DNA from 3 places in the Achromobacter sp. 46006 genome. Region 2 is predicted to be linked to each of the others. Evidence: predicted binding sites of a transcription regulator. Region 2 holds the regulator's gene; each other region holds the start of a gene.

Region 1 (6,474 bases), on a different contig from region 2:
TACGTGGACGGCGGCTTCGGCTTCGCGCTGGGCTGGAACTTCTGGCTCAGCTGGGCCACGGTGGTGGCGGTGGACGTGGTGGCCGCCCAACTGGTAATGGCGTACTGGTTCCCCGACACCCCCGGCTGGATCTGGAGCGTTCTCTTCCTGGCCCTGACCTTCGGCCTGAACGCCTTCTCGGCGCGCAGCTTCGGCGAAGCCGAATACTGGTTCGCCATCATCAAGGTGGTAGCGGTACTGTGCTTCATCGTGCTGGGCCTGGCGATGCTGGTGGGCATCATCCATAGCGACGCGCCGGTCGGCCTGGGCAACTGGACGGTGGGCGACGCGCCCTTCGTTGGCAACGCCGCCACCTGGGTCGGAGTGGCCATGGTGGTGGCCTATTCGTTCCAGGGCACCGAGCTGGTCGGCGTGGCCGCCGGCGAATCCGAGAACCCGCGCCGCAACGTGCCGCGCGCCATCAACCACGTGTTCTGGCGCATCCTGCTGTTCTACGTGCTGGCGATCCTGATCATCGGCCTGCTGATCCCCTACACCGACCCGCAGTTGCTGCGCAACGAGGTCGAGGACATCGCCGTCAGCCCCTTCACGCTGGTGTTCCAGCACGCCGGGCTGCTGTCGGCGGCCACCGTGATGAACGCGGTGATCCTGACCTCGGTGCTGTCGGCCGGCAATTCGGGCATGTACGCCGCCACGCGGATGCTGTTCAACATGGCGGTCGAGGGCCAGGCGCCGAGGCTGTTCCAGCGCGTGACGGGCAACGGCGTGCCGCTGTACGCCCTGCTGGCCACCACCGCGCTGGCCTGCCTGTGCATGTTCAGCGTGGTCTACAGCCCCAAGGCGGTCTACATCTGGCTGCTGAACTTCGCCGGCATGACCGAATTCATCGTCTGGCTCAGCATCGCCGTCAGCCACTACCGCTTCCGCCAGGGCTACGTGAAGCACGGCTACGACACCGCCAACCTGCCCTACAAGGCCGGCCTGTTCCCGTTCGGGCCGCTGCTGGCCTTCATGCTGTGCCTGCTGGTCACGCTGGGCCAGAACTACCAGGCCTTCCTGGACGAGCGCATCGACTGGATCGGGGTGGTCTCGACCTACCTGGCGATCCCGCTGTTCCTGGCGTTCTGGATCGGCCACCGGCTGGTGAAAAAGTCGCGCTGGATCCGCTACCAGGACATGCAGTTCTACGGTTTCGAGGCCGACCGCGCCGCCGGCGTGGGCCAGGACGCGCCCGTGGCCGCCGGCCAGCCCGCGCGGACCTGACCCGCGCCGCCCCTATTCGAAGCTGTCGCGCGGGCGCTGCGCGATGACGCCGTACCAGCCCAGGCCGGCATAGGTCTCATAGCCCGGCGTCAGCGAGAACCCCACCAGGCCGCGATCGGCGTTTTCGTAGTAGCCGCGCGGCCGCTCGTCGTGGCGCAGCACGTAGCGCTCCTTCAGCGACACGGGGCCGTCCGAGGCGGCGATGACGCGCTGGCGGCTGTCGACCAGCAGGCAGCGGGTGCGCGCCCACTCCTCTTCCGACAATCCCACCGACCTGACGATACTGTCGGCCTGCTGGCTCCAGTCGAAGAACACCCCCAGCACGCCCAGCGGTTCGCCCTGCTTGTCGGCATCGCGTCGGATCGCAGTGGCGTAGGTGGCGACGTGGGCGCCGTCCAGCAGGCGCTCGCTGTCGATGTCCATGGCCACGTACTCGCCGCCGTCGGCCGTGGCCATGCCGCGCCGGAACCATTCGGCCTGGCTGACGTCGGCGCCGCGCGCCTGGGGATAGCGGTCCGGGCGGCCGCTGGCCACCACCCGGCCCTGCGCGTCGGCCACCCACAGGTCCAGGTAAACGGTATAGCTGTCCAGGATCACGCCCAGCCGGCCGCTGGCGTGGCGGGCGCTGTCGGCGCCGGGTTCCTGCAAGGCCCGCACCACCGCGGAATCCGTGGCCCACCAGCGCACGTCGCAGGAACGCTCGTACAGGTTGCGGTCCATGGTCTCGATCATGTTCAGCGCCAGGTCGCCCAGGCGGCGGCCCTCGTAGCCGCGGATTTCGTGCAGAGTGTTTTCGCCGATGCGGATCAGGTCGGCGATGGACCCGGCCAACTCTTCCTTGAGCGCGTCGGCGATGCCGGTGATCTGCTCGGACACGTACTGCACCTGGTTGGCCACCACCGCGAAACCGCGTCCCGCCTCGCCCGAGCGCGCGGCTTCGATGCGCGCGTTCAGCGACAAGTACTTGGCCTGCTGGTTGATGTCGACGATGCTCTCGATCTTCTCGTTCGAAATGCGCTCGACGCGGCGTGACAGTTCGACGATGCGTTCGGGTTGATGGGCCATGTTCAGCACTCCTTTTGTTGGACGTTGTTGCGTGAGGAGACGGTGACATGGGGACAGAAGCAGGAAGCGTGCCAAGCCGTGCACGGGTTAATGACCGGCACCTGCCAGGGGCGTGGCGCGGGTGGCGACGGCGCATCGCGCCTCGAAGCGGGCCTTGCGGCGCGCACCAATACGGTGCAAGCGACAGATACATCCGGTGCCTTGCGGGTCGGGTAAAATACTGTATATTCATACAGCAACAAGCGATTCCGGACAGGCGCTTCCCTGCCCGGCCGTACCGCCGCCCACCGAATCTTCACCCAGGAAAACCGGGTCGTCCGCCCGCCATGCCGTCGCCAGAACAGATCCATCCCGCGTTGTGGCGCGCCACCCAGTTGGCGCGCGGCGCCGCCCGCAGCCTGCCCACCGGCCACGCCGCCCTGTCGGCCGAGCTGCCGGACGGCGGCTGGCCGCTGGGCTCGCTGATCGAGCTGCTGGCGCCGCAACCCGGCATCGGTGAAATCCGCCTGCTGCGCCCGGCCCTGGCGCAACTGGAAACGCGCCGCGCCATCGCCCTGGTGCAGCCGCCGCACGCGCCGCACATCGCCAGCTGGATGAGCTGGCGGCTCGACCCGCGCCAACTGCTCTGGGTCGCCCCCGAAAAACCGCTGGACGCCCTCTGGGCCGCCGAACAGATCCTGAAAAACGGCAGCTGCGGCGCCCTGCTCTGCTGGCTGCCCCACGTGCGCCCCGAATCGCTGCGCCGGCTGCACCTGGCGGCCCAGGCCAGCGACCTGCTGTTCGTCGCCCTGCGCCCGGCCAGCGCGGCGCAGCACGCCACTCCCGCCCCCTTGCGCCTGGCGCTCGCGCCCGCGCCGGGTGGGCTGTCCGTCCATATCCTCAAGCGCCGCGGACCGGTCTGCGAGGCCCCGCTGTACGTGGGCCTGGAGCCCGGCGTCCTGGCGCCCACCCGCCATGCGCCTCTGGATCGCCGCCTGCCTGCGCTGCCTGCCGCTGGACGCACTGCGCCCGCACTGGCCGCTTGAGGCGCAGGCCTACGCGGTCCTCGACCAGGAACGCGTCGCCGCCCTCACGCCCGCCGCGCGCCAGGCCGGCGTGCGCCCGGGCATGCGCCGCGGCGGCGCGGCCGCCATCGCGCCCACGGTCGAACTGCTGGCGCGCGACCCGCTGGCCGAGGCCGACACCCTGCAAGGCGCGGCGCTGGCGCTGCTGCAATACACCCCCGAGGTCGCGCTGGCGGACGCAGACACCGTGCTGCTCAACGTCGGCGCCAGCCTGCTGTTCTTCCGCGGGCCGCGCGCGCTGCACCGGCGCGTGGCCGCCACGCTGGCCGCGCTGGACCTGCGCGTGTCGCTGGGCATGGCGCCCACCGCCGCCGGCGCCTGGCTGCTGGCGCACCGCGGCGGACGCCGGCCGGCGCGCCGGGTGCTCACCCCGCGCACGCTGGCGCGCCGGCTCGACGCCCTGCCCGTGGCCCTGCTGCCCCAGGCCCGGCCGCGCCTGGACTGGCTCAACGACATCGGCTGCCACACCCTGGCCGACCTGCGCGCCCTGCCGCGCGCCGGCCTGCAACGGCGCAGCGCGCCCGACCTGCTGCAGGCGCTGGACGCGGCCTATGGCCAGTCGCCCGAACTGCACCGCTGGATCGAGCCGCCGCCGCGCTTCGAGCGCCGCATCGAGCTGATGGAATACCTTGAACACACCGACGCGGTGCTGGCCGTGGCGCGGCGCCTGGCCGAGCAACTGGGCGGCTGGCTGGCGGCTCGGCAACTGGCGGTGCGGCGCGTGCTGCTGCGCCTGGACCACGAACGCGGCCGCCATGCGCGCCCACCCACCGACCTGGAACTGGCGCTGGCCCAGCCCGTGTGGCAGGCGCCGCAGATCCTCAACCTGCTGCGCGAAAAGCTCGGCCGCCTGACGCTCGAAGCGCCGGTGATCGCGGTGACGCTGCTCGCGCCCGACACCACCGAACAGCCCGCCACCAGCACCACGCTGTTCCCCGAACCCGGCGGCACCGCCGCCGACCACGCCCGCCTGCTGGACCTGCTGACCGCGCGGCTGGGCCGCGACCAGGTGCGCCACGCCTGCCCCATCCCCGACCATCGGCCCGAAGCCGCCAATGCCTGGGGCGACGCGCTGGAACCGCCGCCGCGCCCCGAACCGCAGCCCGAACCCCTGGACCGCCCCTTCTGGCTGCTGGACCCGCCGCTGCCGCTCAAACTCGCCGGCCACCGGCCGCAATACGCCGGCCAGGCACTGCGGCTGATGCGCGGCCCCGAACGCATCGAAAGCGGCTGGTGGGACCCGGCCTTGACCGTGCGCGACTACTTCGTGGCCGAGGACGCCGCCGGCGCGCGCTACTGGATCTACCGCGAGCGCGACGACGCGCACGCGCGCTGGCACCTGCACGGGCTGTACGCCTGACTCCGCCATGCAAGCGCCCGACGATCCGCATGATGACGCCCCCGGTCCGCCTGTCGGGTTGCCCGGCTACGCCGAACTGCAATGCCAGTCGAACTTCTCGTTCCTGCAGGGCGCCTCGCACCCCGAGGAACTGGCCGCCCGCGCCGCCGAACTGGGCTACGCCGCCCTGGCCATCACCGACGAATGCAGCCTGGCCGGCGTGGTGCGCGCCCACGTCGAAGCCAAGACCCAGAAGCTGCCGCTCATCATCGGCGCCACCTTCCGGTTGCGCGCCGGCCCCGAGGCCGCGCCGCTGGACCTGACCCTGCTGGCCCAGACCCGCGAGGGCTACGGCAACCTGTCCGAACTCATCACCCTGGCCCGCACCCGCGCCCCCAAGGGCGAATACCGGCTGGCGCCCGAGGACCTCACCCATCCACCGCCGGGCTACGAACACCTGCGCCACCTGCCCGAATGCCTGGCGATCCTGTCGCCCGTCTACGGCGACGACCCCGACCGCATGGCGCAGCAGGCGCGCTGGCTGGCCGCCACCTTCCCGCGCCGCGCCTGGGTCGGCCTGACCCTGCTGTACCGCTCGCGCGACGACCTGCACCGCGCCGCCGTCGACCACGCCGCGCGCGCCGCCGACCTGCCGGTGGTCGCGCTGGGCCAGGTGCAGATGCACGTGCGCTCGCGCAAGCCGCTGCACGACACCCTGACCAGCATCCGCACCCACCAGCCCGTGTCGCAATGCGGCTACGCGCTGTCGGGCAACGCCGAGCAGCACCTGCGCACCCGAATGCGGCTGGCCAACCTGTATCCGCCCGAGGCGCTGGCGCAGACCCTGGTGGTGGCGCGGCGCTGCGCCTTCTCGCTGGACGAACTGCGCTACGAATACCCCGACGAAATCATCCCGCGCGGCCACACCCCCGCCACCTACCTGCGCCAGGAAACCCTGGCCGGCGCCGCGCGGCGCTTTCCGGGCGGCACGCCGGCCCACGTCAGCGAACAGATCGAAAAGGAACTGGCGCTGATCGCCGACCTGCAATACGAGGCCTACTTCCTCACCGTCTACGACATCGTGCTGTACGCCCGCAACAACGGCATCCTGTGCCAGGGGCGCGGTTCGGCCGCCAACTCGGCGGTCTGCTACTGCCTGGGCATCACCGAGGTCGATCCGCGCCGCGGCACCAACCTGTTCGAGCGCTTCATCAGCAAGGAACGCAACGAGCCGCCCGACATCGACGTCGACTTCGAACACCAGCGGCGCGAGGAAGTGATCCAGTACATCTACCGCAAGTACGGCCGCCAGCGCGCCGCCCTGACCGCCGTGGTGATCTCGTACCGCCCGCGCAGCGTGCTGCGCGACACCGGCCGCGCGCTGGGCGTGGACCCGGGCGTGATCGACGCGGTGGCGCGCGCCCACCAGTGGTGGGACAGCAAGCAGGAAATGCTGCGCACCCTGGGCGCCTGCGGCCTGGACCCGGAATCGCAAATGGCGCGGCAGTGGGCCGCGCTGGCCCAGACCCTGATGGGTTTTCCGCGCCACCTGTCGCAGCACCCGGGCGGCTTCGTCATCTCGCGCGGCAAGCTGTCGCGGCTGGTGCCGATCGAAAACGCCGCCATGGCCGACCGCAGCGTGGTGCAGTGGGACAAGGACGACCTGGACGCGCTCAAGCTGCTCAAGGTCGACGTGCTGGCGCTGGGCATGCTCTCGGCGCTGCGCCGCACCCTGGAACTGGC
Region 2 (6,474 bases):
AACTCGAGCAAAAGCAGAAGATGCTCGAGATCGTCGGCACCTCCGAGCGCCTCGAAGGTCTGCTCACGCAGCTGGAAACCGAAATCGACATCCTCCAGGTCGAGAAGCGGATCCGCGGCCGCGTGAAGAAGCAGATGGAAAAGAGCCAGCGCGACTACTACCTGAATGAGCAGGTCAAGGCCATTCAGAAGGAGTTGGGCGAAGGCGAAGAGGGCGCCGACATCGAGGAACTCGAAAAGAAGATCATCGCCGCGCACATGCCCAAGGAGGCGCGCAAGAAGGCCGATGCCGAGCTCAAGAAGCTCAAGCTCATGTCGCCCATGTCGGCCGAGGCGACCGTGGTGCGCAACTACATCGATACGCTCATCAACCTCCCCTGGAGGAAGAAGAGCAAGATCAACAACTCCATCTCCAACGCCGAGACGGTGCTCGACAACGACCACTACGGCCTGGAGAAGGTGAAGGAACGCATCCTCGAATATCTCGCCGTGCAGCAGCGCGTCGACAAGGTCAAGGCGCCGATTCTGTGCCTGGTCGGTCCTCCCGGGGTCGGCAAGACCTCGCTGGGCCAGTCCATCGCCAAGGCCACGAACCGCAAGTTCGTGCGCATGGCCCTGGGCGGCGTGCGCGACGAAGCCGAGATCCGTGGCCACCGTCGCACGTACATCGGCTCGATGCCCGGCAAGATCGTCCAGAACATGTCGAAGGTCGGCGTGCGCAATCCCCTGTTCCTGCTCGACGAAATCGACAAGCTGGGCATGGATTTCCGCGGCGATCCCTCGTCGGCGCTGCTCGAAGTGCTGGACCCGGAACAGAACCACACGTTCCAGGACCACTACATCGAAGTCGACTTCGACCTGTCGGACGTCATGTTCGTGGCCACCAGCAACACGCTGAACATTCCGCCGGCCCTGCTGGACCGGATGGAAGTGATCCGCCTGTCGGGCTACACGGAGGAAGAAAAGATCCACATCGCCCGCGACCATCTGCTGCCCAAGCTGATGAAGAACAACGGCGTCAAGGATACCGAACTGACCGTCGATGACAGCGCGCTGCGCGACATCGTGCGCTACTACACCCGCGAAGCCGGTGTGCGCGCGCTCGAACGCGAAGTGGGCAAGATCTGCCGCAAGGTGATCAAGCAGTTGCTGACCCAGAGCGATCGCGCCAAGGCCGAAGGCAAGCCCTTCGAGCTCAAGCCGGTCAACGTCACGGGCGACAACCTCAGCGATTACCTCGGCGTGCGCCGGTACACCTTCGGCATGGCCGAAAAGGAAAACCAGATCGGTCAGGTGACCGGCCTGGCCTGGACGGAAGTCGGTGGCGACCTGCTCACGATCGAAGTGGCGGACATGCCTGGCAAGGGCGTGATCCAACGCACCGGTTCGCTGGGCGATGTGATGAAGGAATCGGTCGAGGCGGCCCGCACGGTGGTGCGCTCGCGGGCGCGTCGCCTGGGCTTCGCTGACAGCGTGTTCGAGAAGCACGACATGCACGTGCACGTGCCGGAAGGCGCGACGCCCAAGGACGGTCCGTCCGCCGGTATCGCGATCACCACGGCCATGGTTTCGGCCTTGTCGCGCATCCCCGTGCGCGCCGACGTCGCCATGACCGGCGAGATCACGCTGCGTGGCGAAGTTCTGCCGATCGGCGGCCTGAAGGAAAAGCTGCTGGCCGCCCATCGCGGTGGCATCAAGACGGTCTTGATCCCGGAAGAAAACGTCAAGGATTTGGCGGAGATCCCGGACAACGTCAAGAACCATCTCGAGATCGTGCCGGTGCGCTGGATCGACAAGGTGCTGGAACTGGCTCTTGAACGTATGCCGGAGCCGCTGGCTGAAGACGAAGCGGTCAAGGAGCCGCTGGTTGCCAAGCCGGCCGAGCCGGGTTCGACGGATCCCGTGCTCAAGCACTGACCATGGCCCCGGGGCATCCCGCAAAGGATGCCCAATAAAAGAAACCCCGCTTGCGCGGGGTTTCTTTTTGGCGCGGCCGCCGAGGGGCGCGCGCCCAGTGGGGAAGCGGCGGATCAGTGCAGCGCGTGCGGGCGGATCAGGCCGACCGCGATGCCTTCCAGCGCGAATTCCTGGTCGGCTTCGACCACGATGACGTTGAAGTCTGGGTTCTCGGGCAGCAGCTCGATGCGGCCGTTCTGGCGCTGCAGGCGCTTGACGGTGACGTCGTCGCCCAGGCGGGCCACCACGATCTGGCCGTTGCGGGCCTCGGATGCCTTCTTGATGGCCAGCAGGTCGCCTTCGAGGATGCCGGCATCGCGCATGCTCATGCCGCGCACCTTGAGCAGATAGTCGGGCGCCTGCGCGAACAGGCTGGGATCCACGCCGATCTCGCGCTCGACGTGCTCGGCCGCCAGGATCGGGCTGCCAGCGGCCACGCGGCCCACCAGCGGCAGCAGCAGTTGCGCCAGGCCGGGCAGGGGCAGGGGCGCCTGGGACGGCGCCGGCGAGTTGTCTTTCAGGCGGATGCCGCGCGAGGCGCCGGCGGTGAGTTCGATGGCGCCCTTGCGGGCCAGGGCCTTCAGATGGTCTTCGGCCGCGTTGGGCGAGCGGAACCCCAGGGCCTGGGCGATCTCGGCGCGGGTCGGTGGAAAGCCCGTGCGCGCGACGGTCTGCCGGATGAGGTCCAGGATTTGCTGTTGACGATCGGTGAGTTTGCTGGCCATGGCGATGATCCGGTTGGGAGCGGACTGTACATATATACAGCGGCATTCTGGGGGACATAACGTAAAAATGCAAGCGCTGATCGGGCACGCCTTTGTGACAGGCAATGAAAACGGGACCCGAAGGTCCCGTTGGGAGGCAATGCCGGGGGGGGTTACAGCACCGCGGCGATGCCCTTGGCCACCTGGTCGATGTTGCCGCTGTTGAGCGCGGCGACGCAGATGCGGCCGCTGGAGACGGCGTAGACGCCGTGCTCTTCACGCAGGCGGTCGACCTGGGCCGAGGTCAGGCCCGAGTACGAGAACATGCCGCGCTGCTGCAGCACGAAGCTGAAGTCCTGCTTGCCGCCATGCTCTTTGATTTTCTCGACCAACTGCTTGCGCATCAGGCGGATGCGGTCGCGCATGGCGCCGAGTTCCTCTTCCCACATGGCGAACAGTTCGGGCGAGTTCAGCACCGTGGAGACGATCGTGCCGCCGTGGGTGGGCGGGTTGGAGTAGTTGGTGCGGATGACGCGCTTGAGCTGGCTCAGCACGCGGGTGGCTTCGTCCTTGCTGCCGGCCACGACGGTCAGGGCGCCGACGCGTTCGCCATACAGCGAAAACGACTTCGAGAACGACGAGCTGATGAACATGGTCAGGTCGAGGTCGGCGAACAGGCGCACCACCGCGGCGTCTTCCTGCAGGCCTTCGCCGAAGCCCTGGTAGGCGATGTCCAGGAACGGCACCAGCTTGTTTTCCTTGACGACCGCGGCGATCTGCTCCCATTGGGCGAAGGTGGGGTCGACGCCGGTGGGGTTGTGGCAGCAGGCGTGCAGCACGACGATGGTCTGGGCCGGGGCGGCCTTCAGGGCGGCCAGCATGCCGTCGAAATTCAGGCCGCGGGTGGCGGCGTCGTAGTAGGCATAGGTGCCGACTTCGAAACCGGCGCGTTCGAACAGCGCGCGGTGGTTTTCCCAACTGGGGTCGCTGATCAGAACCTTGGAGGCCGGCAGCAACTGGCGCAGGAAGTCGGCGCCGATCTTGAGGGCGCCGGTGCCGCCCAGGGCCTGGGCGGTCAGGACACGGCCAGCGGCCGCCAGCGGGGATTCCTTGCCGAGCAGCAGGGCTTGCGCGCCCTGGTTGTAGCCGGCGATGCCTTCGATCGGCAGGTAGCCGCGTGCGGCGGCTGCCTCGACGCGGGCGAGTTCGGCTTTGCGCACGGCACCCAGCAGCGGAATGCGGCCCTGGTCGTCGTAGTACACGCCCACGCCCAGATTGACTTTACCGGGGCGGGTGTCCGCGTTGTATTGTTCGTTCAGGCCAAGAATGGGGTCGCGCGGCGCGAGTTCGACGGAATCGAAAAGGGTGCTCATGGGACTCTGCTGAGGGTGAGTGGACGCAGTGGGAAGTGCTGTGGATAATGGGGGGTTTACCCTGGGAACAGTCTAGCATGCCTAAGAGCCCAATAGACCCGAGCGCGGTGGGTGCCGCAGCCGTTGGCGCGGTCGCTGGCGCGGCAACCGACGGGGCAACCGACGGGGCAACCGACGGCGCGGCCGGCGCGGCCCCCGAGGGCGCCGTGGCGTCCCCTGGCGCCAGCCCCGGGTACGTCGATTTCCCGGGCAGCCCGTTCCACTTGTACCAACCTTATCCGCCCGCCGGCGACCAGCCTGGCGCCATAGAGGGGCTGATCCAGGGTGTGCAGGACGGCCTGATGTACCAGACCCTGCTGGGCGTGACCGGCTCGGGCAAGACCTACACCATGGCCAACGTCATCGCCCAGCTCGGGCGGCCGGCGCTGGTGCTGGCGCCCAACAAGACGCTGGCGGCGCAGTTGTACGCGGAGATGCGCGAGTTCTTCCCCAAGAACGCGGTGGAGTACTTCGTCTCGTACTACGACTACTACCAGCCCGAGGCCTACGTGCCGACGCGCGACCTGTTCATCGAGAAGGACTCGTCGATCAACGAGCACATCGAGCAGATGCGCTTGTCGGCCACCAAGAGCCTGCTGGAACGCCGCGACACCATCATCGTCGGCACGGTGTCCTGCATCTACGGTATCGGCAACCCCGGCGACTACCATGCGATGGTGTTGATCCTGCGCGCCGGCGACCAGATCTCGCGGCGCGAGATCCTGGCGCGCCTGGTGGCCATGCAGTACACCCGCAACGACGCTGAATTCACCCGCGGCGTGTTCCGTGTGCGCGGCGAGACCATCGACATTTTCCCGGCCGAAAGCGCCGAACTGGCGCTGCGCCTGACGCTGTTCGACGACGAGATCGAAAGCCTCGAACTGTTCGATCCGCTGACCGGCCGCATCCGCCAGAAGCTGCCGCGCTTCACGGTCTATCCCGGTTCGCACTACGTGACGCCGCGCGACACTGTGCTGCGCGCCATCGAGACCATCAAGGAAGAACTGCGCGAGCGCACCCAGCGCTTCGTCGACGACGGCCACCTGGTCGAGGCCCAGCGCCTGGAACAGCGCACCCGCTTCGATCTCGAGATGCTTCAGGAACTGGGCTTTTGCAAAGGCATCGAAAACTACTCCCGCCATCTGTCGGGCGCCGCGCCGGGCGAACCGCCGCCGACGCTGATCGATTACCTGCCGGCCGACGCGCTGATGTTCATCGACGAAAGCCACGTCACCATCGGCCAACTCAGCGCGATGTACCGCGGCGACCGCTCGCGCAAGGAAACGCTGGTGCAGTATGGTTTCCGCCTGCCGTCGGCGCTGGACAACCGCCCGCTCAAGCTCGAGGAATTCGAGGCCCGCATGCGCCAATGCGTGTTCGTGTCGGCCACGCCCGCGGCTTACGAAAAGGAGCACGCCGACAATGTGGTCGAGCAGGTGGTGCGGCCCACTGGCCTGGTCGACCCGATCGTCGAGGTGCTGCCGGCGCGCAGCCAGGTCGATGACCTGCTGGGCCAGATCAAGGCGCGCACCAGCCTGGGAGAGCGGGTGCTGGTCACCACCCTGACCAAGCGCATGGCCGAGGACCTGACCGACTTCCTGACCGAGCACGGCGTGCGGGTGCGCTACCTGCATTCCGATATCGACACGGTCGAACGCGTGGAAATCATCCGCGACCTGCGCCTGGGCACGTTCGACGTGCTGGTCGGCATTAACCTGTTGCGCGAAGGCCTGGACATCCCGGAGGTGTCGCTGGTGGCCATCCTGGATGCCGACAAGGAAGGCTTCCTGCGTTCCGAGCGCAGCCTGATCCAGACTATCGGCCGGGCGGCGCGCAACCTGAACGGTCATGCCATCCTGTATGCCGACCGCATCACCGATTCGATGCAGCGCGCCATGGAAGAGACCAGCCGGCGCCGCGCCAAGCAACTGCAATTCAATGCCGACCATGGCATTACCGCGCGCGGTGTGCAGAAGGCGGTGCGCGAGCTGATCGACGGTATCGTCGCGCCGGTGCAGCACGACGCGCTGGAAGCCGCGGTGCCAGCGGAATTGCTGAAGGACGAAAAGGCCCTGGCGCGCGAGATCAAGCGCCTGGAAAAGCTGATGATGGACCACGCCCGCAATCTCGAATTCGAGCAGGCCGCGGCGGCCCGCGATGCCTTGACGGCGCTGAAGCAGCGGGTGTTGCTGGAGGGCGCCGTATGAGCGGAGTACGGTATCTGAATGTGTCTATTCGCTGACTGATTGCTGAATAGTTGATGGAAGAAAGGTGTTGCAAAAGCGGGCCTGAAATTTGCGTAACCGATCCCGTCCATATCTTCGGCTTAACGTTAAATATAGACTTCAACTAATTGATTTATAGGAAATATTCAAGGGGACGCATTGACCCGAAACGGACGCC
Region 3 (6,474 bases), on a different contig from region 2:
GTTCGGCGCGCTCGACGCCAAGGTGCGCAAGGAACTGCGGCGCTGGCTGCGTCGCCTGCACGACGAACTGAACGTGGCCAGCGTGTTCGTCACCCATGACCAGGAAGAGGCGCTGGAAGTGGCCGACCGCGTGGTGCTGATGAACGCCGGCAGGATCGAACAGGTCGGCACGCCGCGCGAGGTCTGGGAGGGGCCGGCCACGCCGTTCGTCTACGGCTTTCTGGGCGACGTCAATCAATTGCAGGGCGTGGCGAGCCGCGGGGTCTGGGAAGGCGCCGGGTTGTCGCTTCCGGCGCCCGAGCTGGTGCAGGCCGAGTCGCAACGCGCCACCGCCTACGTGCGACCGCACGAATTCGATATCGAACGCTATCACGCTGGCGGCGCCGGCATCGCGGTGCGCCTGTCGCATGCCTATCTGGCCGGCCCCAGCGCCTACCTGGAATTGGCCAGCCAGGATTCCGACGCCGTCATCGAGGCCGAGGTGCCCGAGCATCTCTATCGCGAACTGGCGCTGCGCGATGGCGACATCCTGCTGGCCCGCCCGCGCCGGGCGCGCGTCTTCGCGGTGCAAGCATGACGGCCGCCGATCTCGCCGCCGGCCTGGCGCCGGCCCTTGCGGTTCGCTGGCACGAACTGATCGCGCGGCTGGCGGACGCGCGCCAGCGCTATCCCGACGCGGCGCTGGCCTCTTCGCTGGCGGCCGAGGACATGGTGCTGACGCACGCCATCTACAGCGCCGGCCTGGACCTGGAGGTCTTCACGCTGGACACCGGCCGGCTGCACGCGGAAACGCTGGGCGTGCTGGACGCGGTGCGCGAACGCTACGGACGCGAGATCACCGTGTATCGACCCGAGTCCGGGGCGGTCGAGCGCCATGTGGCCGAGCACGGCGCCTACGCCTTCTACGAGAGCGTCGAGCTGCGCAAGGCCTGTTGCCAGATCCGCAAGGTCGAGCCGCTCAAGCGCGCGCTGGCCGGACGCGGCGCCTGGATCACCGGGCAGCGGCGCGCGCAATCGACCACGCGCGGTGAACTGCACCTGGAAGAGGACGACGCCACCTTCGGCCTCTACAAGTTCAACCCGCTGGCCGAATGGAGCGAAGAGGATGTCTGGGGCGTGATCCGCGGCCAGGGCATTCCCTACAACCCGCTGCACGACCAGGGCTATCCGTCCATCGGCTGCGAGCCCTGTACCCGCGCCATCCGCCCGGGCGAAGACCTGCGGGCCGGGCGCTGGTGGTGGGAGTCGTCGGACTCCAAGGAATGCGGCCTGCACGCAGGCAACCGGGTCATCGGCATCGTCGCGGAAACCACGCGCGCCTGACTCCCGTCACGTATCAAGAATTCGTTTTAGGGGAATACCTATGTCCGCAGTGATTCAACGCAGCCACCTGGACTGGCTGGAATCGGAAGCCATTTTCATCATGCGCGAGGTGGCGGCCGAGAGCGAGAAGCCCGTGCTGCTGTTCTCGGGCGGCAAAGATTCGGTGGTGCTGCTGCGCCTGGCCGAAAAGGCCTTCCGGCCGGGGCGCTTTCCGTTCCCGCTGATGCACATCGACACCGGCCACAATTTCGACGAGGTCATCGCCTTCCGCGACGCCCGCGCGGCCGAACTGGGCGAGACCCTGATCGTGCGCAGCGTGGAAGACTCGATCAAGCGCGGCAGCGTGGTGCTGCGGCGCGAGACCGACTCGCGCAACGCGGCGCAGGCCGTGACGCTGCTGGAGGCGATCGAGGAATTCGGCTTCGACGCCTGCATCGGCGGCGCCCGCCGCGACGAGGAAAAGGCGCGCGCCAAGGAGCGCATCTTCTCGTTCCGCGACGAGTTCGGCCAGTGGGACCCCAAGGCCCAGCGCCCGGAACTGTGGAACCTGTTCAACACCAAGGTGCACCGCGGCGAGAACATGCGGGTGTTCCCGATCTCCAACTGGACCGAGCTGGACGTCTGGCAGTACATCCAGCGTGAACGGCTGGCGCTGCCGTCGATCTACTTCAGTCACGAGCGCGAAGTGGTGCGGCGCAAGGGTCTGCTGGTGCCGGTCACGCGCCTGACGCCGCCGCAGGACGGCGACACCGTCGAGCGCCTGTCGGTGCGCTTTCGCACAGTGGGCGACATTTCCTGCACCTGCCCGGTGGCCTCGGATGCCGCCGACACTGCCGCCATCATCGCCGAGACAGCGGTGACCGATATCACCGAGCGCGGCGCCACGCGCATGGACGACCAGACTTCCGAGGCCTCGATGGAGCGCCGCAAGAAGGAAGGCTATTTCTGATCGCACGAGTGGCCGGCGCCTGGCCGGCCGACAGGGGACGCATATGAACGCAGTAAACGATTCTTTTCTTTCGGGCACCGACTCGGGCTTGCTGCGCCTGATTACCGCGGGTTCGGTGGACGACGGCAAATCGACGCTGATCGGCCGCCTGCTGTATGACAGCAAGGGCGTGTTCGCCGACCAGCTCGACGCCATCTCGCGCGCCAAGTACAAGCGCGTGGCCGAGGGCGGCATCGACTTCTCCCTGCTGACGGACGGCCTGGAGGCCGAGCGCGAGCAGGGCATCACCATCGATGTGGCCTACCGTTACTTCTCGACCCCGGCGCGCAAGTTCATCATCGCCGACGCGCCCGGCCACGAGCAGTACACCCGCAACATGGTCACCGGCGCCTCCACCGCCGACGTCGCCGTGATCCTGATCGACGCCACCCGCGCGGCCGACGGCAAGCTGCTGCCGCAGACCAAGCGCCACAGCACCATCGCGCGCCTGCTGGGCATCCGCCACATCGTGGTGGCAGTCAACAAGATGGACCTGGTGGATTGGGACCGGGCCGTGTTCACGCGCATCCGCGACGCCTATGCCGACCTGGCGGACAAGCTCGGCATCGCCCACTTCGACGCTCTGCCTTTGTCGGCGCTGAATGGCGACAACGTGGTGACGCTATCGGACAAGACACCGTGGTATGCGGGCCAGCCGTTGCTGACGCTGCTGGAATCGCTCGATCCGGCGGCCGACGGACGTGGCGGGCCGCTGCGCTTTCCGGTGCAATGGGTGGCGCGCCACGATGGCAGTCTGAAGGAGGATTTTCGCGGCTACGCCGGCCGCATCGCCAGCGGCGCGCTGCGTCCAGGCGATGAGATCGTGGTGCAGCCTTCGGGTGTGACCGCTCGCGTGCAGGAAGTGCGCCTGTTCGATCGCGCGCTGGACGTGGCGGTGGCGGGCGACTCGGTGACGCTGGTGCTGGACCGCGACGTCGACGTGTCGCGCGGCGACGTTATCGTGCACGCGGCCACGCCGGCGCAGGTCGCGCGCGAGTTCGAAGCGGAGCTCTGCTGGCTCGATGGGCAGGCGCTCAACCCCGCGCGCAAGTATCTGCTCAAGCATGGCACGCGGCTGACGTCGGCGAAGATCCGCGCTGTGCTCTCGCATCGCGACATCCACGAACTGCAGGAGGTGCAGAACCCCGAAGGCACGCTGCGCATGAACGACATCGGCCGCGTCGCGTTCAGCACGCGCGAGTCGCTGGCGGTCGATCGATATGCCGATGTGCCCGCCACCGGCGCCTTCATCCTGATAGACGAAGCCACGCATCAGACCGCGGCGGCGGGCATGTTCCGGTAAACCGCAAGCGGATCCGGGGCGGGCGTCGCCGGTGGCCGGCCCTGGGTTGTTGTTTTTTATCCAAATTCAATACTGGCGCGGCTCTCCAGGCGATATCGCAAGGTGAAATCGAATTCTCCGGACGCCGTCTTCGTCTTGCGGTAAAGTGGGACTGTCTTACGAAAAGGCTTTTGGTGCTTGTCAAAACCACTGTGTTTTTGTACAGTAGTTTTCATGGCACGCACCGATCATTCTTTTCCCGCCGGTTCTGGGTCCCCGGCTGCCGCCCCCGCCGCCTTGCGCGGTCGGGGTGCGGTTACTAATGTTCGGCATCGCTTCCAGAAAGACGACCGCGCGCAGGTCGACGATGGCTGGTCCGCCTCGGGCCTCCCGGCTGATTTCGTTGATTCTGTCCCCAATATTTCCCCCGATGATTCGTCCGGCCTGACCGATCTGGCCGCCGCTGGCGCTGCGCCCGCGGCCACCGTCATCCCCATCCTGCCCGACGTCCGCCGGGCGCCCGCCGCCCCCAAGACCACCGTCACGGCCGAAGAGGCCCGCAAGATCCTGTCGCGCAACGATTCGCCCGACATCCCCTTCGACGTGGCCGTCAATCCCTACCGGGGCTGCGAGCACGGCTGCGTCTATTGCTACGCCCGCCCGACCCACTCCTACCTGGGCTATTCCCCCGGCCTCGATTTCGAGACCCGGCTGGTGGCCAAGGCCAATGCGGTCGAGGCGCTGCGGGTGGAGATCAGCCGTCCCGGCTACAAGCCCTCGCCCATCAACATCGGCTCGGCCACCGACGCCTACCAGCCCATCGAGCGCGACTGGCGCCTGACGCGCGGCATGCTCGAGCTGATGCTCGAAACCCGCCACCCGGTCACCATCGTCACCAAGAACGCCCTGGTGGCCCGCGACCTCGATCTGCTGGCCGCGCTGGCCGAGCACAAGCTGGTGGTGGTCTACATGAGCATCACCACGCTGGACGCCGACATGGCCCGCACGCTCGAGCCGCGCGCCGCCGCCCCCTGGCGCCGCCTGGAAGCCGTGCGCAACCTGACCGCCGCCGGCGTGCCGGTCGGCGTGCTGGTGGCGCCCGTGATCCCGTTCATCAACGATGACGCCATGGAACATATCCTGCAGGAGTCCAAGGCGGCCGGCGCGCACTACGCCAGCTACACCGTCATCCGCCTGCCCTGGGAAGTCAAGACCCTGTTCGAGGACTGGCTCAACGCCCACTTCCCGGACCGCGCCCAGCGCGTGCTCCATCGCATCGAAGATTTGCGCAACGGCCGCCGCAACGATCCCAACTTCGGTTCGCGCATGCGCGGCACAGGCATCTGGGCCGACCTGCTGCGCCAGCGCTTCGCCGTGGCCATCCGCAAGCTTGGCCTGAACCGCCACCGGCTGGCGCTCGACTGCGACCGCTTCCAGCCGCCGGCGCCCGCCAGCTGGCCTGGCCCCATTCCTTCCGCTGCGTCCGGCGTGGCTGATATCCCCGTTTTCCCATCCCCGGTTGGCGTGCAAGCGTCTTCAGGGGTCCCTTTTTCCAGTGCCGTGCCCGTGGCCGGCGCGTACGGGCGCGGAGCGCGCCAGTTGCGCGCCATGGCCGCGGGGCAATTGTCGTTGTTCGACTGACCCGCGGCCCGTCCCCGGGTTGCCACCGCGGCGTGTCGCCACGGTTCCTGATTGCGCTAAAAGGAGTTCCCCATGAACACCGCTCAACTCTCCGTCCTGCCAGACGACCTGACCGCCGTCTCGTTGTCGCCGCTGCGTCGCGCCGCCCAGCGTGCCCGCGCCTTCGGTGCCCGCTTCACCGGGCTGCCCATGCCATGGACGGGCTTGCCGGCAGGCGGCGCCGGCAAGGGCGTGGCCACGAAACTGGCCTTGCCTGCCGGCCCCGGCGCGGATGCCCCCGCCGAGGTCGAGCCGCGCAAGCGCGAGCGCGAGCGCAGTGGCACCTTGCCGGGCAAGTGGCCGTTTCCGCCGGCCGCCGGGCCGGATACCGCCCCCGTCCGAGGCGCGCGTGAGCGCTGCCTGGGCAACGCCACGGTCGAACCCGTTTCGGATCAGGTCAGCGTGAAAAGCATGGTGCTGGATGTGGTGCTGGTACTGGCATGGGGAGCGATGATTCCCGCCCTCATGTGGTTGGGCGTGGCCGGCGGCTTCTGAGCCGGCCCGAGGCGTAAAGATTCAGGGCGGCGCCGCTGTCCGGGAGGCTCCCGGACGCATCGTGGCGCATCACGCCACCGCGCGCCAGGGAGCCGGTTCACGGTTCAGACCGAGCCCAGCAGCACCACGCCCGCCAGGATCGACAGGCAGCCCGCCAGACGGCCGGGGCCGACTTTCTCGCGCAGCAGGAACATGCCGGCCAAGGTGCCCAGCATCATCGACATTTCCCGCGCCGGGGCCACCAGGCTCAGCGGCGCGCCGTTGCGCAGGGCATACAGCACCAGGATGTAGCCCAGCGGCGACAGCAGGCCCACCGCCAGCGCCAGGTGCCAGTGGCCGCGCATCAGTTCCCACGCCTGGGCGCGGCGCTTCACCATGTGCGGCGTCATCATCGCGGTGCGGGTGACACAGGTGAACCAGTCGAACAGCACCGGGCTGATCAGCAGCACCTTGACGCCATAGGCGTCCACCACGGTGTAGGCGGCGATGAACAGGCCAATTACCATGCCCCAGCGCACACCTACCCAGGCCTGCGCGTTGCGGAAGATCGACAGACGCCCCTGGGTGGCGATCAACAGCACACCTATCACCACGCACAGCATGCCGGCGATGCCGGTCGCGGTGGCCGGTTCGCGCAGCAGCAGGAAGGCGCCGGTGGTCGAGAGCAGGGGACCCGTGCCGCGGGCGATCGGATACACCACCGACA

What was found. The regulator LexA, encoded in region 2, represses DNA repair genes until DNA is damaged. The targets are predictions, from matches to a motif close to ACTGTATNNNNATACAGT.
Region 1: imuA (translesion DNA synthesis-associated protein ImuA) is a predicted target of LexA. The motif match lies at 2,548-2,565, and genes of this name have one in related genera.
Region 3: AC6LKG_RS19050 (PA0069 family radical SAM protein) is a predicted target of LexA. The motif match lies at 3,803-3,820, and genes of this name have one in related genera.

Annotation. Positions count from the first base shown of each region.
Region 1 is NZ_JCBANN010000036.1:18,863-25,336, forward strand. It holds gene AC6LKG_RS17280 (amino acid permease) at 1-1,263, shown strand, start outside; gene AC6LKG_RS17285 (methyl-accepting chemotaxis protein) at 1,276-2,337, opposite strand; gene imuA (translesion DNA synthesis-associated protein ImuA) at 2,655-3,353, shown strand; gene AC6LKG_RS17295 (Y-family DNA polymerase) at 3,283-4,752, shown strand; gene AC6LKG_RS17300 (error-prone DNA polymerase) at 4,760-6,474, shown strand, end outside.
Region 2 is NZ_JCBANN010000001.1:180,896-187,369, forward strand. It holds gene lon (endopeptidase La) at 1-1,916, shown strand, start outside; gene lexA (transcriptional repressor LexA) at 2,030-2,680, opposite strand; gene AC6LKG_RS00995 (amino acid aminotransferase) at 2,833-4,032, opposite strand; gene uvrB (excinuclease ABC subunit UvrB) at 4,239-6,278, shown strand.
Region 3 is NZ_JCBANN010000044.1:23,197-29,670, reverse strand. It holds gene AC6LKG_RS19070 (sulfate/molybdate ABC transporter ATP-binding protein) at 1-577, shown strand, start outside; gene AC6LKG_RS19065 (phosphoadenylyl-sulfate reductase) at 574-1,323, shown strand; gene cysD (sulfate adenylyltransferase subunit CysD) at 1,364-2,272, shown strand; gene AC6LKG_RS19055 (sulfate adenylyltransferase subunit 1) at 2,316-3,614, shown strand; gene AC6LKG_RS19050 (PA0069 family radical SAM protein) at 3,828-5,234, shown strand; gene AC6LKG_RS19045 (hypothetical protein) at 5,307-5,768, shown strand; gene AC6LKG_RS19040 (EamA family transporter) at 5,873-6,474, opposite strand, start outside.